Linked DNA regions of Methylovirgula sp. 4M-Z18. The protein of the gene in region 2 binds, or shares a complex with, the protein of the main gene of each other region. Links are inferred from orthologs where the notes say so. Each region holds a gene or a part of one and is shown on either strand. Other genes may lie near its edges.

Region 1 (6,108 bases), 2.4 Mb from region 2 along the record:
CCTGGGGCTCAACCCCAACGATCCGCGCCATGTGACCGTCGGCGGTGCCGGCGTCGATCCGGATGCCTGGGCGGTTGCGCCCTTGCCGCCGGGGCGGCCGCTCAAGCTCGCGCTGGTCGCGCGTATGGTGGAATCGAAAGGCGTGATCGAGGCGGTCGAGGCGGTCCAAGCCGCGCGGCGGCAGGGCGCCGACGTGACGCTCGATCTTTATGGCGATCCCGATCCGGAAAATCCGCGCAGCATTACCGAAGCGACCTTGCGGCAATGGTCGCAACATGACGGCATCGCGTGGCATGGCCGCACGTTGGATATTGCCCGGGTCTGGCGCGACCATCACATCGCACTGGTGCCGTCGCGCGGCGGCGAGGGGCTGCCGCGTTCGCTGCTGGAGGCTGCGGCGTCGGGACGCGCCATTCTCACGACCTCCACGCCGGGCTGCGATACATATGTGCGCGACGGCATCGAGGGATTGATCGTACCGCCAGCCGATGTGCCGGCGCTGACAAAGGCCATTTTGCGCTTTTGCGCCGATCCGACGCTGGTCACCGCCTGCGCGCAGGCGGCGCGGGCGCGCTTGAATGACGGCTTCACCACGGCGGCGGTGACGGCGAAGTTCGTCGCCGTCTATCAAGAGCTCGCGCGCAGCCGATGATCGCAGACGCCCGCGACTTCATTCTCACCCACACGCGCCCATTGTGTATGCCGCACGCGCCCGAGATCACGTTGCATCTTGCGGACGAGGCGACCGAACTGTGGCTGAAGACCGAAGAAGAACTCGGCGAAATGGGTCTGCCACCGCCGTTTTGGGCCTTCGCTTGGGCAGGCGGCCAGGCGTTGGCGCGCTACATTCTCGATTCGCCGCAAGTGGTTGCCGGCAAGCGCGTGCTCGATTTTGCCTCGGGCTCAGGCCTTGTCGGCATTGCTTGTGCGCTCAGCGGCGCGGCGAAAGTCGAGGCGAGCGAGATCGATTCCTTCGCGCTCGCTGCCATTCCGCTCAATGCGGAACTGAATGGCGTGACGCTTTTTCCACGCACCGGCGACATCATCGGCGAAAGCGGCGATTGGGATGTGGTGCTCGCGGGCGATGTATCCTACGAGCGGGACATGGCGAAGCGCGTGACGGATTGGCTGTTCGCCTTGCGGGCGCAAGGCAAGACCGTTCTGATCGGCGATCCGGGCCGCGCCTATCTCGATCGCGAACGGCTCACTGCCGTCGCCGAATATCAGGTGCCGGTGACGCGGGCGCTCGAAGACAGCGAAATCAAGCGCTCGTGTGTTTGGCAGTTTAAGTGAACGTGGGCGGCGAGTTCAGGCCGATGCTGCGGGCCTTCATCGACTTTGCCCGCGCCGAGCACCTGGCCGCTTTATCGACGCGCGCTCGCCGCTAAGCCTCGCAGCGCGGCGCCAGTGAGCTTGCACCCAGCCCAATCGTCCTTCATCTCGGCGCCGAGCTGTTTGTAAAAATCGATCGCCGGCGTGTTCCATGTCAGCACCGACCAATCGAGACGCACAAGGTCTTCGGCGACGCAGCGCGCGGCGAGATGCGCGAGCAGGGCACGGCCAAGGCCGAGGCCGCGGTGCGATTGCCCGACATAGAGATCTTCGAGATAGATGCCGTGCTGCCCGCCGAAGGTCGTGTAATTGTAATACCAGATCGCGATCCCCGCAGGTGCGCCGTTCCATTCGGCAAGATCGCAAAACACCTTCGGCTGCAGGCAGAACAACGCGTCAGCGAGCTTTTCTTCGCTCACCGTGAACGTGTCCAGGAGCTTCTCGTATTCCGCCAAATCATGCAGGAAACGCCAGATGTGCGGCGCGTCCGCGCGCGCCGCGGGGCGAATGTGCAGCGACATGAAAGCGCTTTACACGCGCATCGGCATGAGCACGTAAAGGGCCGCTGCGCCGTCGCGGTCCTGCACCAGGGTCGGCGAACCCGCATCGGCGAGCTTCAAAAGCGCCGTATCGCTATCAAGCTGCGCCGCAATGTCGAGCAGGTAGCGCGCGTTGAAGCCGATATCGATCGGCGCGGCGTCGTAATCGACTTCCAATTCTTCCGTCGCCGAACCGCTGTCCGGATTGGTGACGGACAAGGTCAGGCGGCCATCGGCGAGCGAGAGTTTCACCGCGCGGCCGCGCTCCGAGGAGATGGTGGACACACGGTCGACCGCCTGCGCGAATGTGTCGCGCTCGACGACCAAGCGCTTATCGTTGTTGGCCGGAATGACGCGGCCGTAATCCGGGAACGTGCCGTCGATCAGCTTGGAGGTCAGCACGACGCCGGCGAAGGTGAACCGCGCCTTGGTGGTGGACATTTCCACCGTGATGTCGTCGCCGCTGCTTTCGATCAATTTCAGCACTTCGGCCACGCATTTGCGCGGAATGATCACGCCGGCCATGCCGACCGAACCGGCTGGGGCCGGAATTTCCACGCGCGCCAGGCGGTGGCCGTCGGTCGCGACCGCGCGCAACATGGCGTGGCCGCCGACATCCGTCGTATGCATGTAAATGCCGTTGAGGTAATAACGCGTCTCTTCGGTGGAAATGGCGAACTGGGTCTTTTCGATCAGCTTTTTCAGATCGCCCGCCGCCAGGACGAATTTGTGGCTGAGGTCATCCGCCGACAGGTCGGGAAAATCGCTTTCGGGCAGGCTTTGCAATTGGAAGCGCGAGCGGCCCGAACGGAGGGTCAATTGGCCGGATTCGCCGGTCGTCTCCAACGAAACCTGCGCGCCGTCCGGCAATTTGCGCACGATGTCATAGAGCACATGAGCCGGCAAAGTGGTGCCGCCGGGCTGGGTCACATCGGCGCCGAGGGTTTCGGTCACTTCCAGATCGAGGTCGGTGGCCTTGAGCGTCAGCGACTGACCCTTGGCCTGCAACAGCACGTTGGACAGGATCGGGATCGTGTTGCGCCGCTCGACGACGCGGTGGACATGGCCGAGCGATTTGAGCAGGGCCGCGCGTTCGAGGGTCACGAGCATAGGCAAATCCAATTCAACTCAAGGAGATAGATACTTGGGGGCGGAGACTTTTGCCTGTCTTGCGCAAAATCGCAAGAGGAAGCATGTGGATCGGCAGGCATCTGCCGCAATTTCCCCAATTTTTGGGTGCTCAACCCTTTACGGCCCCTTAATGGGCCGTGGCCTAAAATAAGTGCTATTATTTTGGGCAGAATTTGTAACGGGCGGGCATGTTTGATTTTCTGAAGGATGGCGTCTCGGCGGACGACCGGATCGCCGGCGCGCCCAAGCGCAAACGCAGCCCCGACGACGATCCGCCAAAACGGCCGAAAAAGCCGAAAAAAACGGTGCGGATGGCCCGGACGAAGCGCTCGCTCGCCCGGCGGCTGGCCTATTGGTGCGTCGTGCTCGGCGTCTGGGGCATCATCGGCCTCGCCGGGCTCATCACCTATTATGCCGGCCAATTGCCGCCCATCGACCAGCTCGAAGTGCCCAAGCGCCCGCCCAATATCGCCATCGTGGCGGAGGACGGCAGCCTGCTCGCCAATCGCGGCGATACGGGCGGCGCCGCGATCCATATCGCCGATTTGCCGCCCTATCTGCCCAAAGCCTTCGTCGCGATCGAAGACCGGCGCTTTTACCACCATTTCGGTATCGACCCGCTCGGCATCGCCCGAGCCGTTCTCTCGGACGTCATCCTGCGCCGCCACGTGCAAGGGGGCTCGACCCTGACCCAGCAGCTCGCCAAGAACCTGTTCCTGACCCAGGAGCGCACCTTGTCGCGCAAGATCCAGGAGGCGATCCTCGCCGTCTGGTTGGAGCATAAATACACCAAGGATCAGATCCTCGAGCTCTATCTCAACCGTGTCTATTTCGGTTCCGGCGCTTACGGCGTCGAGGCGGCGGCGGAGAAATATTACGGCAAGCATGCGAGCCAGGTGACACTCTCGGAAGCCGCCGTGCTCGCCGGCCTGATGAAATCGCCCTCGAAACTCGCCCCCAACCACAACCAGGATGCGGCCAATGCGCGCGCCAGGGACGTGATCTATGCCATGGAAAAAGAGGGCTTCATCACCGACGCCATGGCGAAGCTTGCCACCGCCCATCCGGCGCAGGTGGCGAAGGAAAACAATTCTTCCTCGATGAATTATGTCGCCGATTACGTGATGGACGTGCTCGACGACACGGTTGGCGCGATCGACCAGGACATCGTCGTCACCACGACGATCGATCCGAATTTGCAGAATGTCGGTGAAAAGGCGCTGACCGACGTGCTCGACAAGAAGGGCGGCAAATTCAACGTGAGCCAAGGGGCGCTCGTCGCCATGAATCCGAGCGGCGCGATCAAGACGATGATCGGCGGGCGCAATTATGCCGACAGCCAATTCAACCGCGCCGTTTCGGCCAAGCGTCAGCCCGGCTCCTCCTTCAAGCCGTTCGTCTATCTGGCCGCGATCGAGCGCGGCCTGACGCCGGATACGGTGCGCGAGGATGCGCCGCTGAACGTGAAGGGCTGGCAGCCGGAAAATTACACCAAACGCTATGCCGGTCCTGTCACGCTCACCCGGGCGCTGTCGCAATCACTCAACACGGTGGCCGTGCGGCTCGGGCTCGAAGTCGGCGCCAAGGCGATCGCGGCGACGGCGCACAAGCTCGGCATCACCTCCGACCTCGACCTCAATGCGTCGCTCGCGCTGGGCACGTCGGAGGTCTCGCCGCTCGAAATGGTGACGGCCTATGCACCTTTCGCCAATGGCGGCATTGCGGTGCAGCCGCATATCATCCGACAAGTTCGCACGGCGGGCGGTCAGGTTCTCTATACGCGCAAAGGCTCGAGCTTCGGCCGCGTGATCGACCAGGACGCGCTGTCCATGATGAACCGCATGCTGACCGAGACGCTGATTTCCGGCACGGCGCGCGGCGCGCAATTGCCGGGCTGGCAGGCCGCCGGCAAGACCGGCACGAGCCAGGATTACCGCGATGCGTGGTTCATCGGCTATACGAGCCACATGATCACCGGCGTCTGGCTCGGCAACGACGATTCCTCGCCGACCGAGCGCACCTCCGGCGGTTCCTTGCCGGTCGAGATCTGGAGCCGCTACATGCGCGCGGCGCATCAGGGCGTGCCCGTGGCCAGCCTGCCCGGCGGCATCTGGCAAAGCCCGGCGCCGCCGCCCGAAGAGCAACCGGATGCGGTCGTCTCCGATATGCCGCAGCCCGATCAGGTGCCGGTCCGGCAGGCCGATGTGCCACCGGACCTCGTTCCGCCGGCGTCGATCCCGAATGCCGGCCGCGATCAACCGCCGCCGCGGCGGGGGGGCGGCCTGTTTGAGCAATTGTTCAATCAGTGAGGGCGCGAGCCATCTCGCCTTATGATAGGAGCCCTGCCGCGATATTGATCGTCAAACCCAGAATCGCCATGTTGAAGAAGAAGGCGACGACACAGTGCACCAGCGCGACGCGGCGGATCGTGCGGCTGGTGATGTTGATGTCGGCGGTGGCCGAGGCGACGCCGATCACGAAAGCGAAATAAAGAAAGTCCATATAATCCGGCACGTCATCGAGGCCGGGAATGCCAAGGCCGCGCTTCTTCGGGTCGGTATTCTTCTCCTTGCGCCATTCGTCGAAATATTCATGTGCGTAATGCAGTGCGAAGATCACATGAACGAACGCCCAGGAACTCAAAATCGTGCTGCAGGCGAGACCAAGGTGCATATATTTCACGAGGCCTGTCGCATCCTTGACGGCGCCCAATTGCACGATGATGGCGGCGATGCTGGCAGTTGCTGCGACGATCGCAGACGCGAGGATGACGCCCTTGCCCTCGTCCTGCAGGGCCGCGTTGCGGCGGATCGTCTCGGGACGGGCATGCGCCATCATGCTGCCGATGCTGATCAGAAACAAAATCGTCGCGAGATTCCATGCCAGCAAGACGCGCGTCGCCAGGTGCCAATGGCTTGGAAACAGGAAGCCGGCAACAAGGCCGATCAGCAGACAGACGAACAGCCGCGGCCGGGCGCGGACATAGCGGACGAGGACGAAGTGCCTGCGATGCTGCGCCAAAACTCCGCTGTCCATGGTTAGGGCCTGTTAACACAATTGGATGGGGTCTGGACGTGAGCGAATTTGACCGAGTGGCAGGAGCCAT
Region 2 (6,218 bases):
AGAATATCCAAATCGTTCATAGGTGCCCCCATTTTTCAGGGAGTTAACTCCAAACAGATTAAATTAGCGTTCTTCGCGGTTCAGACTGCTTCCGCATTTTTGAAGAAGGCGGCTTCGACAGTAGACACAAACTGACCACAATGTTAACACTATCACAGATGCGCGGGGTGTCAAACTTTTCTGCGTGCTCAGGCGCTCAATGCTGACATCAAACCCATTGGTGGCATCGTCGCCGAGCGAAAAAAGGGTTATGAGGGACGCTGATGCCTCCCTAAAGAAAAGGGCTTAAGTAATGGCCCCGGAACATAGGCGGACAGGGAGGGGGCTTGCGCATTCCGAAGCAATGGCATTGTCTTATTGATTGTATTTTGTGTCAACCTGGTGTGGATTTTGGTCGCATGAGGTCTCGACGCTCTTTATCATCAATGATGCCGCCTAGGGCGAATGTCCGCCACAACTCCGCGGGGGGGAGGCGCGATACTTCGAAACGCAACTTTTTGGTTGCGTATATCATATGTCCAGCCTATAGAGACGCGCAACCAGGAGGTTGCTTATGTCCAATTCGATCGAAACGCAAATCGACCTTGCCGCGCCTCAATCCCGGGTCTGGCGCGCCTTGACCGATTATAGAGAATTCGGTGCCTGGTTCCGGGTGCGGCTCGACGGTCCCTTCGTCGCCGGGCAGGCGACGTCCGGAAACATCACCTATCCCGGCTACGAGCACCTGCGCTTTGAGGTGAAGGTGCGCGCCATCGAGCCGGAGGCCCATTTCTCGTTTCATTGGCATCCTTACGCGGTCGACCCGGCCAAGGATTATTCCGCCGAAGTGCCGACGTTGGTCGAGTTCACCCTTGAAAAGTCGGCCAGGGGCACATTGCTGCGCGTGGTTGAATCGGGTTTCGACAAATTGCCCCCCGACCGGCGCGCCGAGGCGTTCCGCATGAACGAGGGCGGTTGGGCCATCCAGATGGAGAACATCGCCAAATACCTTGAGGCCTGACATGGGCGCGCTCAACCATGCCGATGTGTTTGCCGCGCTGGGCGATCCCGTCCGCCTGTCGGTGATCAATAGGCTGAGTCGGAGCGAGCCACTCTCGATCACCCGGCTGACCGAAGGCACCGACCGGACCCGGCAGGCGATGACCAAACACCTGCGCGTGCTGGAGAATGCCGGCCTCGTGCGCTCGATCCGCGAGGGGCGGGAGAGCCGGTTCGCGTTGCAAACTGAGACTATTGCCGACGCGCGCCAATATCTCGACGAGGTATCGCGGCAATGGGAGGAGGCGCTGATGCGGCTGCAAGCCTTCGTCGAAGACGGGCGGGAGATGTGAAGCCTAGTCCCGCCCCAGCGTTTGACCGTCAGTCAGGTCTTCGAAGGCGCGGATGACGGCGGCCATGTCCTCCTCGCCAAACCCGAGCGATTGCGTTCTCCCATAGAGCCTGTAGCACGCATCGATCAGCGGCGAGGCGATCCCGGCGCGGTGCGCCGCTTCGACAACAAAGCGATTATTCTTCAACACGTCGTCGATCGAGGCCTGCCGGGCGAAATCCCGCGTGACGAGCTTGGCGAGCTTGACGCGCGAGACATCGCTCGCCATCGGTCCAGCGTTCAGAACCGACATGAAGAGGTCGAGGTTAAGCCCCTGTTGCTGCGCAAAATGTGCCGCCTCGGCGAGCCCGGTGACCATGGTGATAAGAAACAGATTGACCGCCAGTTTCATCATCAGCGCGCCCGGCACCGCGCCGCAGACAAAGGTTTCCCGGCACATCGGCGCGAGCAGCGGCCGGATCGCTGCGATCTCATCGGCCTCGCCGGCGAGCATCGCCACGAGTTGGCCCGCCTCCGCCGGTTTGCGCGAGCCGGAGACCGGCGCCTCCACATAGGCGCCGCCGGCAGCGCGGATGTCGCCGCCGAGGGCCTTCGCATAGTCGGGTGGCACCGTCGCCATGTTGACCAAAGTGCGCCCCGCGACCAGTTGCGCGAATTTCGGCGTGCCACGGCAAAGGACCGTGTCGATCACCGCTTCGGTGGCCAGCATGAGGATGACGATCTCGCATTGCGCGAAGACATCATTGCTCGTTGCCGCGATCTGCGTGCCTGCCTCGGCCAAGATCCGGCTCTTCGCCGGCGTCCGATTCCAGACCAGCAGGTGCGTTCCCGCTTTTGCAAGGTTGAGGGCCATCGGTTCGCCCATCGAGCCGAGGCCGACAAAACCAATGGGAGCCGGAAGGGCCATTGCTGCGTTTCTTTCCATTTTCGAATTGCGTCACGAACCATTTTTTCTGGGGCCAGCCCCATGAAAAACAATGCCTTTGACGATCGCGCCATCGCCGAATTTTTCGCGCAATTTGTTGACGGCGCTTTCCGTCGCCTTTTCGCGCGCAACATTGGTATCGACCAGATCGCCTTGGTCGGCCAAGGCCGGATCGCCGAGATCCGACAGACCGATCCCGATCAGCCGAAAGCGCGTCGCGCCGGTCTCCAAAGCGAGCAGCGCGTCGCCGGCTTCGAAAATCCGCCCCGCAAGTTGGGTCGGGTGGGGCAGGGTGCGTGCGCGGGTGCGGAGCTTGAAATCGGCAGTCTTCAGTTTCAGCGTCACGGTGCGCCCGGAGAAGCCTTGCGCGCGCAGGCGCTTGGCGACGCGTTCGCTGAGCTGGAACAGGATGCGGCGCAGTTCCTGCCCATCCGAAATGTCTTCGAAGAAGGTCGTCTCGGCGGAGACGCTTTTCGTCTCGCGTTCGGGCGAAACGCGGCGCTTGTCGATGCCGCGCGCGAGCCGGTAGAGGCGGCCGCCTTCGCTGCCGTAGCGGCGGAACAAGTCGGTTTCATTGAAGGGAAGTAGGTCAGCGATCGTGCGAATGCCGTCCTTGCCCAGGCGCTCCTGCATGGCACGCCCCACACCCCAAATGAGGCCGACCGGCTGCGCCGCGAGAAAGCCGGGGGCCTCCGCGCGGCCGATCACGGCAAAGCCGCGTGGCTTATCGATGTCGCTGGCGATCTTGGCGAGGAACTTGCAGTCGCTCAAGCCGATCGAAATCGAAATCCCGATATTCGCCTCGACGTGCTTGGCAAACCGGGCCAGGGTCACGGCGGGACTGCCATGGTGCAGCTTTTCCGTCCCAGACAGGTCGAGGAAAGCCTCGTCGATGGAGAGCGGCTCCACGAGCGGCGTCAGGTCCAGCATCAGGCGCCGCACCTCGCGGCCGACGCGGGCGTATTTCGCCATGTCGGGCGGAATGACGATGGCCTGCGGGCAGGCCTGCAGCGCCTTGAACATCGGCATGGCCGAGCGCACGCCATAGGTACGGGCGATGTAGCAGCAGGTCGACACGACCCCGCGTTTGCCGCCGCCGACGATCACGGGCTTGTCGCGTAAGCCCGGGTTGTCCCGCTTCTCGATCGTCGCGTAAAAGGCGTCGCAATCGATATGGGCGATGGTGAGCTGGTCGCGTTCGGGGTGGGAGAGCAGGCGCGGCGAACCGCAATTGGGGCAGCGCGTCAGGCTCGCCGCGCGCGAATCCGTGAGGCAATCCCGGCATAGAAATAAATGTGAGGGATCAGCCGCGCCCATTCATGTCGAATCCCAGTGGGCCGGTCCGGCCAGAACCTGCCGCGCCCGGTCCAGCGCCGCGAGGCTGGTGTGCAATGCGGCGGCGCAGGCTTCGCCCAAGGCCTGGTCGGCGGTGACATGGTCGAGAACGGCGGCCAGGAAACCGGGCTGCCGCGCGACCTGCCGCAGGTTTGCCAGGTCGAGCCCGGCGAGCGTGGCAAAGCGCCCAAGCTGCTCGGGATCGCCCGCCAGAAAGCTCAGCGCCGCGATGGCTAGGTTCTCGGCTGCCTCGCGGCGGGCGCTCTCACTGCTGGCCTGTTTGCTTTTCATCATTGAGCCTCATCGCGCCCCCAAGCTATCCTGGCCGCTTGCCAAAATTGGCAGGATCTTAATACCTCTCGGGCAGGGTGCAATCTGCCGAGTGGCGGCGGTGCGCAAGCGCGGATGGATGAGATGGCGAAAAAGGTGCTGATCGTCGAGGACAATGAGCTGAACATGAAGCTGTTCAACGATCTTCTCGAAGCGCACAAATACGAGACGATCCAGACCCGCGACGGCCGCGAAGTGCTCGATATCGTGCGCAGCAACCGGCCGGACCTCATTCTCATGGACATTCAGCTTCCCGAAGTTTCCGGCCTCGAGGTCACGCGCTGGCTGAAGGCCGATGCCAATTTGCGCAGCATTCCAGTCGTCGCGATTACCGCTTTCGCGATGAAGGGGGACGAGGAGAAGATTCGCGAGGGCGGGTGCGAGGCCTATCTGTCGAAGCCGATCTCCGTGGTGAAGTTCCTAGAAACCGTCCGCAACTATATCGGCGAGGCGTAAAGAGCTGCGCTCCGGCAGGGGTGAACCGCTCCGGAAGCGCGCAGGCGCGCGGTAAAACATTGATATATAATACGAATACGCTCTATTAGTTTGATTTCAATTTTTTTTTGCCCAGAGGGCTTCTCGACCGTGCAGGCTCGCGCAAGACCGCTCCGGCTCGCGCCGCAAGAGACGCCTTTTTCATCTTTTCAAACATCGTTTATGTTTTGTTCTATCTCAAGGAGACGCGCTTGTCTACGAGATTTTCGGGAGGATTTTCCCGGCGGTGATTCTCCGCGCAAGCGGCGGCCCGATGCAGCCGCGGCTTAACCGCCAGGCGCATAGCGCAGCAACGTGACGCCTTGCGTCAGACTCTCTGTTCCAAGCGGCTTCAAAGTCAGTGCCAGTCCGGATTGGAAATAGGGCGTGCCGCCGCCGAGGAGGACCGGGTGCACGTAGAGCCGGTATTCGTCGATGAGGCCGGATCGCGCGAGATGCGCGGCCAGGTTGGCGCCGGCGACGGTGATCTCGCCGGAGATGTCCGCTTTGAGATCCGCCACCATTTTCACCACATCGCCGGTCACCAGCCGGGCATTTGGTCCTACCTCCCGCAGCGTCGTGGAGAATACGATCTTCGGCGTCTCGCGCCAGGCATGGGCGAAATCCCTTTCCACCGCTGTCACGCCTGTCTCGCGCTCGGGGCTATCCCAGAAGCGCATTGTCTCGTACATCCTGCGGCCGCAGAGCGCGATGGCTGTGCGTTTCATCATGTCGTTGAATTGCCAGTGCAACGCTTCCTCCGGCACGGGGAGGGCGATTGCACCGTCCGGCCCGGCGATATAGCCGTCCAGAGACGTCAGCATGGAATAGATGATCCTGGCCATTGCAGCCTCCGTTCGGTCTGACAAAAACAAACAACAGATCGCGTCATGCAATCAGATGATTGCGGGGCAAATGGGGTTCAACGGAGGGACAGACCGCATAGAGAAGGGTGAGTCTGGCCGCTTGAGGTGAGGCGAATCACACATGAGATCCGATTTCGCACGGCGCGTTAACAAAGTTCGCAATACGTTCTAGAAACCTGCAAAAAGCCGTTGCAATTCGCTGCGCACAATGCGAGCGTCCGGTTCCGTTTCGAACACCCTGCGGAGAAGCTCAGGTCCGCCGCATCTCCTGGGTCCGTAGGGTTGGCTGGCGGCAAATGGATGGAGTGGCCTCCTCGAAACACCATTTGCCGCCGGCCACCATTTTGCCTTTTGGCATTCTTAGATGTCCGGCGTCGCGCGAAACAAGGCGACTTGGGCCCTCGGGTCAAGACGGATCGGTTTCTCGAAAGCTCGTGCTCCGGCTGAGATCCTCCCACCTGTCGAAGTCGCGCTGCAGGTCGGCAATTTTCTGCCGAATAAGATCGACGGCATCGCCTCCCAGCGCCAAATGCAGCGGCGGTTGATCGGCTTCAAGCGCGGTGACGATCGCTTTGGCGGCAAGTTCGGGATTACCCTGTTGTTTGCCGTGCCCGGCGATCAGGTTGTCGCGGACTTTGCCGGTCGTGTCGGCGTAGGCTGGCAAGCGAATGCCTGACTGTTTCATCGAGCGGCCCCGGAACTCGGTCCGAAATGCACCAGGTTCCACCACCGTGACGCCGATGCCAAACGGCGCGACCTCCTTGGCCAGCGTCTCGGAGAGCGCTTCGACCGCAAATTTCGACATGTGGTAGAAGCCGACACCAGGGAAAGTCGTGAGCCCGCCGACCGAACTGAGATTGACGATATGACCGTGTCCGCGCTCGCGCATGCCGGGCAGTGCGGCCCTGATCATGTTCCAAGTGCCGAAAATATTGGTTTCGAACATGGCGCGGACGTC

What was found.
Region 1: the proteins of V9T28_RS10645 (region 2) and dnaN are in contact, whole or in part, in a solved structure (PDB 1OK7), measured with the Escherichia coli proteins. The link is inferred for Methylovirgula sp. 4M-Z18 from one-to-one orthologs.

The regions. Positions count from the first base shown.
Region 1 is NZ_CP149574.1:4,689,600-4,695,707, reverse strand. What follows is about bases 923-3,727. They hold dnaN (DNA polymerase III subunit beta), read right to left. Parts: upstream 2,982-3,727; coding sequence 1,863-2,981; downstream 923-1,862. Other genes in these bases: V9T28_RS21710 (transglycosylase domain-containing protein), read left to right, coding at 3,191-3,727; V9T28_RS21720 (GNAT family N-acetyltransferase), read right to left, coding at 1,365-1,853; V9T28_RS21725 (class I SAM-dependent methyltransferase), read left to right, coding at 923-1,293. In the rest of the region: V9T28_RS21730 (glycosyltransferase family 4 protein), read left to right, coding at 1-652; more of V9T28_RS21725, read left to right, coding at 649-922; more of V9T28_RS21710, read left to right, coding at 3,728-5,311; V9T28_RS21705 (DUF1345 domain-containing protein), read right to left, coding at 5,331-6,038. UniProt on the Escherichia coli protein: Confers DNA tethering and processivity to DNA polymerases and other proteins. Acts as a clamp, forming a ring around DNA (a reaction catalyzed by the clamp-loading complex) which diffuses in an ATP-independent manner freely and bidirectionally along dsDNA.
Region 2 is NZ_CP149574.1:2,290,223-2,296,440, reverse strand. The notes cover bases 1,421-4,335. They hold V9T28_RS10645 (DNA polymerase IV), read right to left. Parts: upstream 3,573-4,335; coding sequence 2,268-3,572; downstream 1,421-2,267. Other genes in these bases: V9T28_RS10635 (response regulator), read left to right, coding at 4,005-4,335; V9T28_RS10640 (DUF3572 domain-containing protein), read right to left, coding at 3,573-3,881; V9T28_RS10650 (NAD(P)-dependent oxidoreductase), read right to left, coding at 1,421-2,237. In the rest of the region: V9T28_RS10665 (hypothetical protein), read right to left, coding at 1-20; V9T28_RS10660 (SRPBCC family protein), read left to right, coding at 554-1,000; V9T28_RS10655 (ArsR/SmtB family transcription factor), read left to right, coding at 1,002-1,331; more of V9T28_RS10650, read right to left, coding at 1,335-1,420; more of V9T28_RS10635, read left to right, coding at 4,336-4,376; V9T28_RS10630 (dihydrofolate reductase family protein), read right to left, coding at 4,682-5,239; V9T28_RS10625 (oxidoreductase), read right to left, coding at 5,667-6,218. UniProt on the Escherichia coli protein: Poorly processive, error-prone DNA polymerase involved in translesion repair and untargeted mutagenesis. Copies undamaged DNA at stalled replication forks, which arise in vivo from mismatched or misaligned primer ends.